Regions from separate parts of the Amycolatopsis sp. PS_44_ISF1 genome, predicted to be linked through region 1. Evidence: riboswitches for the same ligand, from Rfam matches in the RefSeq annotation. Region 1 holds a riboswitch; the other holds the start of a gene.
The links. A riboswitch is a leader RNA that binds a small molecule or an ion and turns the genes downstream of it on or off. The one in region 1 is predicted to bind thiamine pyrophosphate.
Positions count from the first base shown of each region.

Region 2: linked by a shared signal. The riboswitch ahead of NYF13_RS11375 (thiamine ABC transporter substrate-binding protein) and the one ahead of thiC (phosphomethylpyrimidine synthase ThiC) in region 1 are both predicted to bind thiamine pyrophosphate.

Region 1 is NZ_JANUXO010000001.1:2,009,327-2,013,708, forward strand. It holds gene thiC (phosphomethylpyrimidine synthase ThiC) at 1-1,582, opposite strand, end outside; TPP riboswitch at 1,576-1,707, opposite strand; gene NYF13_RS09180 (glycoside hydrolase family 15 protein) at 1,878-4,046, shown strand; gene NYF13_RS09185 (peptide deformylase) at 4,163-4,382, opposite strand, start outside.
Region 2 is NZ_JANUXO010000001.1:2,483,104-2,487,485, reverse strand. It holds gene NYF13_RS11380 (iron ABC transporter permease) at 1-989, opposite strand, end outside; gene NYF13_RS11375 (thiamine ABC transporter substrate-binding protein) at 965-2,020, opposite strand; TPP riboswitch at 2,042-2,154, opposite strand; gene NYF13_RS11370 (4a-hydroxytetrahydrobiopterin dehydratase) at 2,188-2,478, shown strand; gene ychF (redox-regulated ATPase YchF) at 2,990-4,072, opposite strand.

The DNA of each region.
Region 1 (4,382 bases):
CCGCCATCCCGGCCTCGATGGCCTCCACAGTGGACAGACCGTGCTCCTCGGCGTACTTGCGCACGTCCTGGGTGATCCGCATCGAGCAGAACTTCGGCCCGCACATCGAGCAGAAGTGCGCGGTCTTGGCCGGCTCCGCGGGCAGCGTCTCGTCGTGGAACGAGCGCGCGGTGTCCGGGTCGAGCGCCAGGTTGAACTGGTCGGTCCAGCGGAATTCGAAGCGCGCCTTGGACAGCTCGTCGTCCCACTCCTGCGCGTGCGGGTGGCCCTTGGCCAGGTCGGCGGCGTGCGCGGCGATCTTGTAGGTGATCACGCCGGTCTTCACGTCGTCGCGGTTGGGCAGGCCGAGGTGCTCCTTCGGCGTCACGTAGCAGAGCATCGCCGTGCCGTACCAGCCGATCTGCGCCGCGCCGATGGCCGAGGTGATGTGGTCGTAGGCCGGTGCGATGTCGGTGGTGAGCGGGCCGAGGGTGTAGAACGGCGCCTCCCCGGTCAGCTGCTCCTCGAGTTCGACGTTCTCCTTGATCTTGTGCATCGGCACGTGGCCGGGGCCCTCGATCATCACCTGCACGTCGTGCTCGCGCGCGATGTGCGTCAGCTCGCCCAGCGTCTCCAGCTCGGCGAACTGCGCGCGGTCGTTCGCGTCGGCGATGGAGCCGGGGCGCAGCCCGTCGCCGAGGGAGAACGTGACGTCGTACTTCCGCAGGATCTCGCAGAGCTCGGAGAAGTGCGTGTACAGGAACGATTCCCGGTGGTGGGCCAGGCACCAGGCGGCCATGATCGAGCCGCCCCGGCTGACGATGCCGGTGACGCGGCGCGCGGTGAGCGGGATGTAGCGCAGCAGCACGCCGGCGTGCACGGTGACGTAGTCGACGCCCTGCTCGCACTGCTCGACGATGGTGTCGCGGTACACCTCCCACGAAAGCTTCTCCGGGTCGCCGTCCACCTTCTCCAGCGCCTGGTAGATCGGCACGGTGCCGACCGGCACGGGCGAGTTGCGCACGATCCACTCGCGGGTCTCGTGGATGCGCTTGCCGGTGGACAGGTCCATGATCGTGTCGGCGCCCCAGCGGGTGGCCCACACCATCTTGTCGACCTCCTCCTCCACCGAGGACCAGACGGCCGAGTTCCCCATGTTGGCGTTGACCTTGACCAGGAACTTCTTGCCGATGATCATCGGCTCGGACTCGGGGTGCCTGCGGTTGGCCGGGATCACCGCCCGGCCGCGCGCGACCTCGTCGCGCACCAGCTCGGGGGAGCAGCGCTCGCGCGCGGCGACGTACTCCATCTCCCGGGTGATCACCCCCGCCTTGGCCCAGCCCAGCTGGGTGTCGTGCGTGCGCCCGTCGGCCCAGCCGGTGCGCAGCGGGTGGAGTCCATTGTGGACGTCGATCTTCGCTTCGTGGTCGGTGTACGGGCCCGAGGTGTCGTACACGTCGAAGTGCTCACCGTTCGAGAGGTCCACCCGCCGGGCCGGGACCCGGAGCCCGGACTCGGTCCGGTGGTAGACCTTGTGCGAACCGGTGATCGGCCCGGTGGTCACGCTCGGTGCGATGGCGGCCTTGTTCTCCAGCGTCGTCAACGACGTTCACTCCCTACGCCGGCATTACCCGGTCAGGTTCATGCGGTCGGCGACACCGGGTGTCCACAGACAGACACCAGTCACCCTCTCAGCCCGCCAAGGCGCGAGCTCCCGCGTTTGTTGAGTTGGGGTTGCGCCACCGACCATGCCACGACGGGGGCGGGCGACACAACCCTGTCACTTTGTCGACCGGTGGCCGGTTCACCGGATCGGACCATGCGGGCGTCAGGGATCGACGTGACAATCGCAGTGCTCCGCGCAACCGGGCGCGAAGGATTCCCACCTGGGGGTGGACATGCGAAAAGCCCTGCCGCTGGCGCTGGCCGCGGTGCTGGTGACCGGCCTGGTCCCGGCCGTCGCGAACGCCGCCGGGGGTGCGGCTCCCGGGGCGCCGGGCACGCGCCCGAGCTGGCTGCCCGCGGACAAGACCGGCTTCGGCACGGCCCGGGAGCGCGGCAGCGACGTCTGGTTCACCCTGCAGGCCGGGCGGATGTCGGAGGTCTACTACCCCGATCTGTCCACGCCCGGTGTCCGTTCGCTGGAACTGGTGGTCAGCGACGGGCGCGGCTTCGCCACGGTGGACTCCTCCGCCCGCGCGCAGCAGGTGCGCCGCGTGGACGGCGACAGCCTGACCTACCGGCAGACCATCACCGACGATCAGCACCGCTGGCGCCTGAGCAAGACCTACGTGACCGACCCGGCCCGCGCGAGTGTGCTGGTGGACGTCGACTTCACCTCGCTGACCGGGCGGCCGTACCAGCTCTACGCGGTCGCCGATCCGGACCTCACGAACGACGGCTCCGACGATTCGGCCCGCGCGTCCGGCCCGCTGCTCACCGCGAGCGACGGCAAGACCGCGGCGGCGCTGACCGCTTCGCCGTCGTTCACCGGCACGAGCGTGGGTTACGCGGGCGCGTCCGACGGCGTCACGCAGTTGACGAAGACCCATCGGCTGGTGCCGTACACCAGTGCGGACAAGGGAAACGTCGTCCTGACCGGACGGACGGCGGCCGACGGAGTGCGGTCGCGGCACGTCACGCTCGCGCTCGGGATGGGCGCGGACCGAGCGGCCGCGGCGGACCATTCCCGCGCTTCGCAACGGCGTGGTTTCCGCGACGCCGAACGGGCTTACGACCGCGGCTGGCAGGCGTACCTGAGGACGGTGAGCCGGCCCCCGTCTTCGCTGAAGACGGGCAGCGAGCGGAACCTCTACACCGCCTCGGTGCTGACCTTGGCCGCCAGTGAGGACAAGCACCACCCCGGCGCCTTCATCGCCTCGCCCAGCATGCCCTGGCGGTTCGGCGACAACGATCCCGCGTACTCGCCTTCGGGCACCTACCACCTGGTGTGGCCGCGTGACCTCTACCAGATCGCGACCGGTCTGCTGGCCGCCGGGGACCGCGCGGCGGCGAACCGGTCCGTGGACTACCTGTTCGGCACCCAGCAGCTACCGGACGGGCACCTGCCGCAGAACAGCAACGTCGACGGCAAGCCGTACTGGACCTCGGTGCAGCTCGACGAGACGGCGTTCCCGATCGTGCTGGCGCAGCAGCTCGGACGCGCCGACGTGTGGCCGGGGGTGAAGAAGGCGGCGGACTTCCTGCTGGACTACCGCGCGGACAACGGGAAAGCGTCGCCGTACACGCAGCAGGAGCGCTGGGAGGAGCAGGACGGGTACTCGCCGTCGACGATCGCGGCGGTGATCGCCGGACTGGTGTGCGCGGCCGACCTGGCCGCCCGCAACGGCGCCGCGGCCGACGCGCGGCGTTACCTGGCGGCGGCCGACGCGTTCAAGGCCGGGCTGGTCAAGCAGACCGTCACGACCGACGGGCCGCTGTCGAAGGACCCGTACTTCGTACGGCTGACCAAGGACGGCGACGCGAACGCCGGGACGCGGTACAACCTCGGCAACTCCTCGGTCACGGCGGACCAGCGCGCGGTCACCGACGCGGGCTTCCTCGAACTGGTGCGGCTCGGCATCTACGCCCCGGACGACCCGGTGATCCGCACCAGCGTCGAGGTCACCGACGCGGACATCTCCTACCTCACGCCGAACGGCCGCTTCTGGCACCGCTACACCCAGGACGGCTACGGCGAGCAGACCGACGGCGCCCCGTGGGACTACACGTTCCCGGCCGGGAGCCGCAGCACGTACGGACGGCTCTGGCCCCTGCTGGCCGGGGAGCGCGGCGAGTACGAGCTGGCGGCCGGCGACCGGCGCGCGGCGGCCGGACGGCTGCGCGACCTGGGCCGGGTGGCGAGTCCGGCGGACACCATGCCGGAGCAGGTCTGGGACGAGAACCCGCCTTCGGGCGGTCCCGGGTTCGCCCCGGGCACACCGACCGGTTCGGCCACCCCGCTGGCCTGGACGCACGCGCAGTACGTGCGGCTGGCCTGGGCGGTGCGGGAAGGCTCGGTGATCGAGCAGCCCGCGGTGGTGCGCTGCCACTTCCTCGGGTGCTGACCGGCGGCTGGTGAACTTCTGGTGAACGCCGTCGGGCCCGCTCGCCCCGCCCCACTCGGGTCGTGCGGGCCTCAGGGCCCGGCTGGCGGGGTTTCGAGGACCCCGGGGGCCGAGCCTCAGGCGTCCGCGGGCTCCACGGGTGGCGTCCAGCTCAGGCCGGGCTCACCCCACTTGTTCTTCTTCAGCATCTTCTTCGCCGCGCGGGCGTGGCGGCCGACCAGGCGGTCGAGGTAGATGTAGCCGTCGAGGTGGTCGGTCTCGTGCTGAAGGCAGCGGGCGAAGTAGCCGGTGCCCTCGATCTCGATCGGGTTGCCGTCCAGGTCGAGGCCGGTCACC
Region 2 (4,382 bases), 470 kb from region 1:
CACCCGGAGACCTGCAACGCGTCGTTCGCGCCGGTACCGGACAGCGCGCGGTACCCGGCGAAGCTCCAGCCCTCCGCGCCGGAGACCGACTCGGCCAGCAGGGCGGCGATCGGGGTCATCAGCAGCGCCAGCACCACCGCCGCGGCACCGACCGTCCACCACTCGCCGCCGCGCGGCCGGCGGGCCGTGGCCAGCGCGGACCGCAGCCGGACGGCGTTCTCCCGCCGCTTCCGCGCCACCGCGCCGAGGACCAGCGCCGCCAGCACGGCCGCGAACTGGACCAGCGAGAGCGCCGCCGCGCCCGAGAGGTCGAGCAGGTCGACCGTGCGCAGGTAGATCTCGGTCTCGAGGGTGCGGTACCGGCCGCCGCCGAGGATCAGGACCACGCCGAAACTGGTGGCGCAGAACAGGAACACCACCGCGGCGGCCGACGCGACGGCCGGGCCGAGCGCGGGCAGCGTCACCGTGCGGAAAGCCCGCCACGGCGACGCGCCCAACGCCCGGGCCGCTTCCGTCGCCCGCGGGTCGAGGTGCGACCACAGCCCGGACACGGTCCGCGCGACCACGGCGACGTTGAAGAAGGCGTTGGCCAGTACCAGCGGCAGCACGCCACCGTCCGGCCAGATCGCGCGGAAGGCGAGGCCGACCACGACCGTCGGCAGCACGAAGGGCACCAGCACCAGCGTGCGCGCGAGCCCGACGCCGGGCAGCCGCACGCGGGCGAGCAGGTACGCCACCGGCAACCCGGCCAGCACCGCGACGACCGTCGACGCCGCCGCGCTGGCCAGGGTGAACCCGGCGAGCTGCCAGGTCCGCGCGTCACCGAGCACGGTGCCGACGCCGCCCGCGGAGAACCCGCGGCCGACGATCGCCACCACCGGCCAGGCGAAGAACACCACCAGGAACGCGACGGGCCCCAGCCCGAGCAGCACGAGCCCGGCGGTGCGGAACGTGCGCGCCGGGGTCAGGCCCCCATGAGCGAGCGCCATGCACCGATCCACTTCTCGCGGCCGGCCTGCACCTGCTCGGCGGGCAACGTGGCCGGCGTCGTCGGCAGCGGCGCCACCTGCGCCCAGCCCGCAGGCAGAGCGACCCCCTCACGCGCCGGGTAGACGTACATGTTGGCCGCCACCGTGGCCTGGAACTGCTGGGAGAGCAGGAAATCGACCACCTTCTGCGCTTGCGGGGCCTGCTTGCTGCCGCTCAGCACGCCCGCGTACTCGACCTGGCGGTAGCAGGTGTCGAGCAGCGCCTTGGTGCGCGCTTTGCCGTCGCCGCCCACCTCGGCGGCGGGCGAGGACGCGTACGAGACCACGATGGGCCGCGGGCCCTTGCCCGAGGAGCCGGAGAAGTCCTTGGTGTAGGCCTCTTCCCAGCCACTGTCGACCTTGAGGCCGTTGGCCTTCAGCTTCGTCCAGTACTCCGGCCAGCCCTGCTCGCCGAACTTCGCGACGGTGCCCAGCAGGAAGGCCAGCCCGGGCGACGCGGTGGCCGGGTCCTCGGCCACGGTCAGGTCCTTGTACTTCGGATCAGCCAGGTCTTCGTAGGTCTTCGGCTCAGGCAGACCCCGCCCGGCGAAGTAGCCGGAGTCGACGTTCACGCAGACGTCGCCGAGGTCCACGGCGGAAAGCCGGTGCTCGGGATCCACGGCGTAGCGCTGCGAACCGCGGTCGGCCTCCGGGCTGGTGTAGGTCTGGAAGACGCCCTCACCGAGCGCCCGCGAGGCGAACGTCGAATCGACGCCGTAGGCCACGTCGCCGATCGGGTTGGCCTTCGTGAGCACCAGCTTGTTGGTGAGCTCCCCGGCGTCGCCGTACTTGACGACCTTCAGCTTGAGGCCGGCCCGGCGCTGGAACGCGTCGAGCACGTCCTGCGGCGCGACGAACGAGTTGTGCGTGACGAGCGTGACCTCGGGGGTCGCCTGGGCGTCGCCGCCGGAGCCACTGGACAACGAGCAGGCACTCGCCAGCACGGCGACCGTGGCCACCACCGGCGCGGTGCGTGCGGTCCGCGGGTTCATCTGCCCTCCTGCACTGGCCGACGGCAGGAGAACGGGCCTCCCTGCGCCGGCATGATCCGGATCCAGGTGCGAACGGTCGCGGGTCTCGGGCCCCGCCTCTCAGCCCGGCGTACCGGACTCCCGTGGCAACCGTGCAGCGTAGCCGAGACAGGGCCACCATGGGTCGGATGGCAGAGATCTTGGACGGCCCGCGGGCCGACGCGGCCCTGACCGAACTGACGGACTGGCACCGCACGGACGTGACCATCGCCCGCACGGTGTCACTGGCCAGCTTCCCCGAAGCGATCGCCGTGGTGGACCGCGTCGCCGTGCTGGCCGAGGCCGCCGACCACCACCCGGACATCGACATCCGCTGGCGCACGCTCACCTTCCGGCTCAGCACCCACTCCGAAGGGGCCCTGACGACGAAGGACTTCGCACTGGCGCGCCAGATCGACGAGGTGATCGCAGCCCTCTGACCTGGTGTGATCTCCGATACGACGGCACCACGAACGGCTCCCCGGCGCGTCTCCCCCACGAAGCTTCACCGACGCAGGGAGGACAACGGGATGACTCAGGCAATCGTGGTGGGAGCCATCTCCTTCGGCCTGATGGTCACGGCCGCGGGCGGTGTGCTCTGGCACACCGTGCGTAACCGGCGTGATCTCGGCCACAGGCAGTAACACCGTTCATGATCGAGGCGCTAATCCAGCGGAACACGCCGGCCCTCGCCCCGCTAGGACACCTCATGAACAACGCGTCCGCCGCCCTCACCAGCACCCAGCGCGCGTGGGTGACCACGTTCGCCACGGCCGTCACCCTGCTCTCCGTCCTGGTGCTCGGCCTGCTCGGCTGAGCCTCACGCACCCCTGGCCGGTCCGGTCCCTGCCGGACCGGCCATAGCGCTCCGCTCGACCTGAGCGATGGCGCGGTCAGCAGGTCGCTCGTGCTCTTGAGCCTGCTCTTCGCCGAATTTCGGGGCCAGGTCGGCTACACGTTGAACCGGAACTCGACCACGTCGCCGTCCGCCATCAGGTAGTCCTTGCCTTCCATGCGCACCTTGCCCGCGGCCCGCGCGACGGACATCGAGCCCGCCTCCATCAGGTCCGCGTACGAAACGATCTCCGCCTTGATGAAGCCGCGCTCGAAGTCCGTGTGGATGACGCCGGCGGCCTGGGGGGCGGTGGCGCCCTGGGGAATCGTCCAGGCGCGGGATTCCTTCGGGCCGGCCGTGAGGTAGGTCTGCAGGCCCAGGGTGTGGAAGCCCGCGCGGGCGAGGGCGTGCAGGCCCGGCTCGAGCTGGCCCACGGACTCCAGCAGCTCGCGGACGGACTCCTCGTCGTCCAGCTCCAGCAGCTCCGCTTCGACCTTCGCATCGAGGAACACCGCGTCGGCCGGGGCGACGAGCTTGGTCAGCTCCTCGCGGCGGGCCTCGTCGGTCAGGATCGATTCGTCCGCGTTGAAGACGTACAGGAAGGGCTTGGTGGTCAGCAGGCTCAGCTCCCGCAGCGCCTCGAAGTCCACCTCCTTCTGCGCCTGGAACAGGGTGCGCCCGGCGTCGAGGAGCTCTTTCGCCTTCTGCGCGTTGTCCAGCGCCGCCTTGTTCTCCTTCTTCGTCCGGGCTTCCTTCTCCAGCCGCGGCAGCGCCTTGTCCAGGGTCTGCAGGTCGGCGAGGATCAGCTCGGTGTTGATCGTCTCGATGTCACTGGACGGGTCGATCCGGCCGTCCACGTGGATCACGTCCGGATCGTCGAACACCCGGATGACCTGGCAGATCGCGTTGGCCTCGCGGATGTTGGCCAGGAACTTGTTGCCCAGCCCGGCCCCCTCGGAGGCACCCTTCACGATGCCCGCGATGTCCACAAAGGACACCACGGCCGGCACCGTCTTCTCCGAGTCGTACAGCTTCGCCAGCTCGTCCAGCCGCGGGTCCGGCAGCGGCACCACGCCGACGTTGGGCTCGATCGTCGCGAACGGGTAGTTCGCCGCGAGCACGTCGTTGCGGGTCAGCGCGTTGAACAGGGTGGACTTGCCGACGTTGGGCAGGCCGACGATACCGAGGGTCAGACTCACGACCGGTAAGTCTACGGGTCCCGCCCCCGGCCGGGCCGACCCGGTGACGCGCGGTCGGGTTTCCCATCCGCCCGGCCCTCATCCGGCCGGCACCGTCGACCGCGTATCCACCACCGCCACCGGGCCTGAGGCGGAACGCTGCCACCACGCCGTCACCGCCCAAGGTTCGGCGGCCAGTTCGTCGTGGCCGTCGGCGCCTCCTGCCGCCCGTCCTGGCCGCCGCTGATGCCGACGGTCCTGAACGTCCGCCTCTCACTCGGCCATCACCCTGGCCGGCAACCCGTCTAGCCGCAACGACGGCCCGGACGCA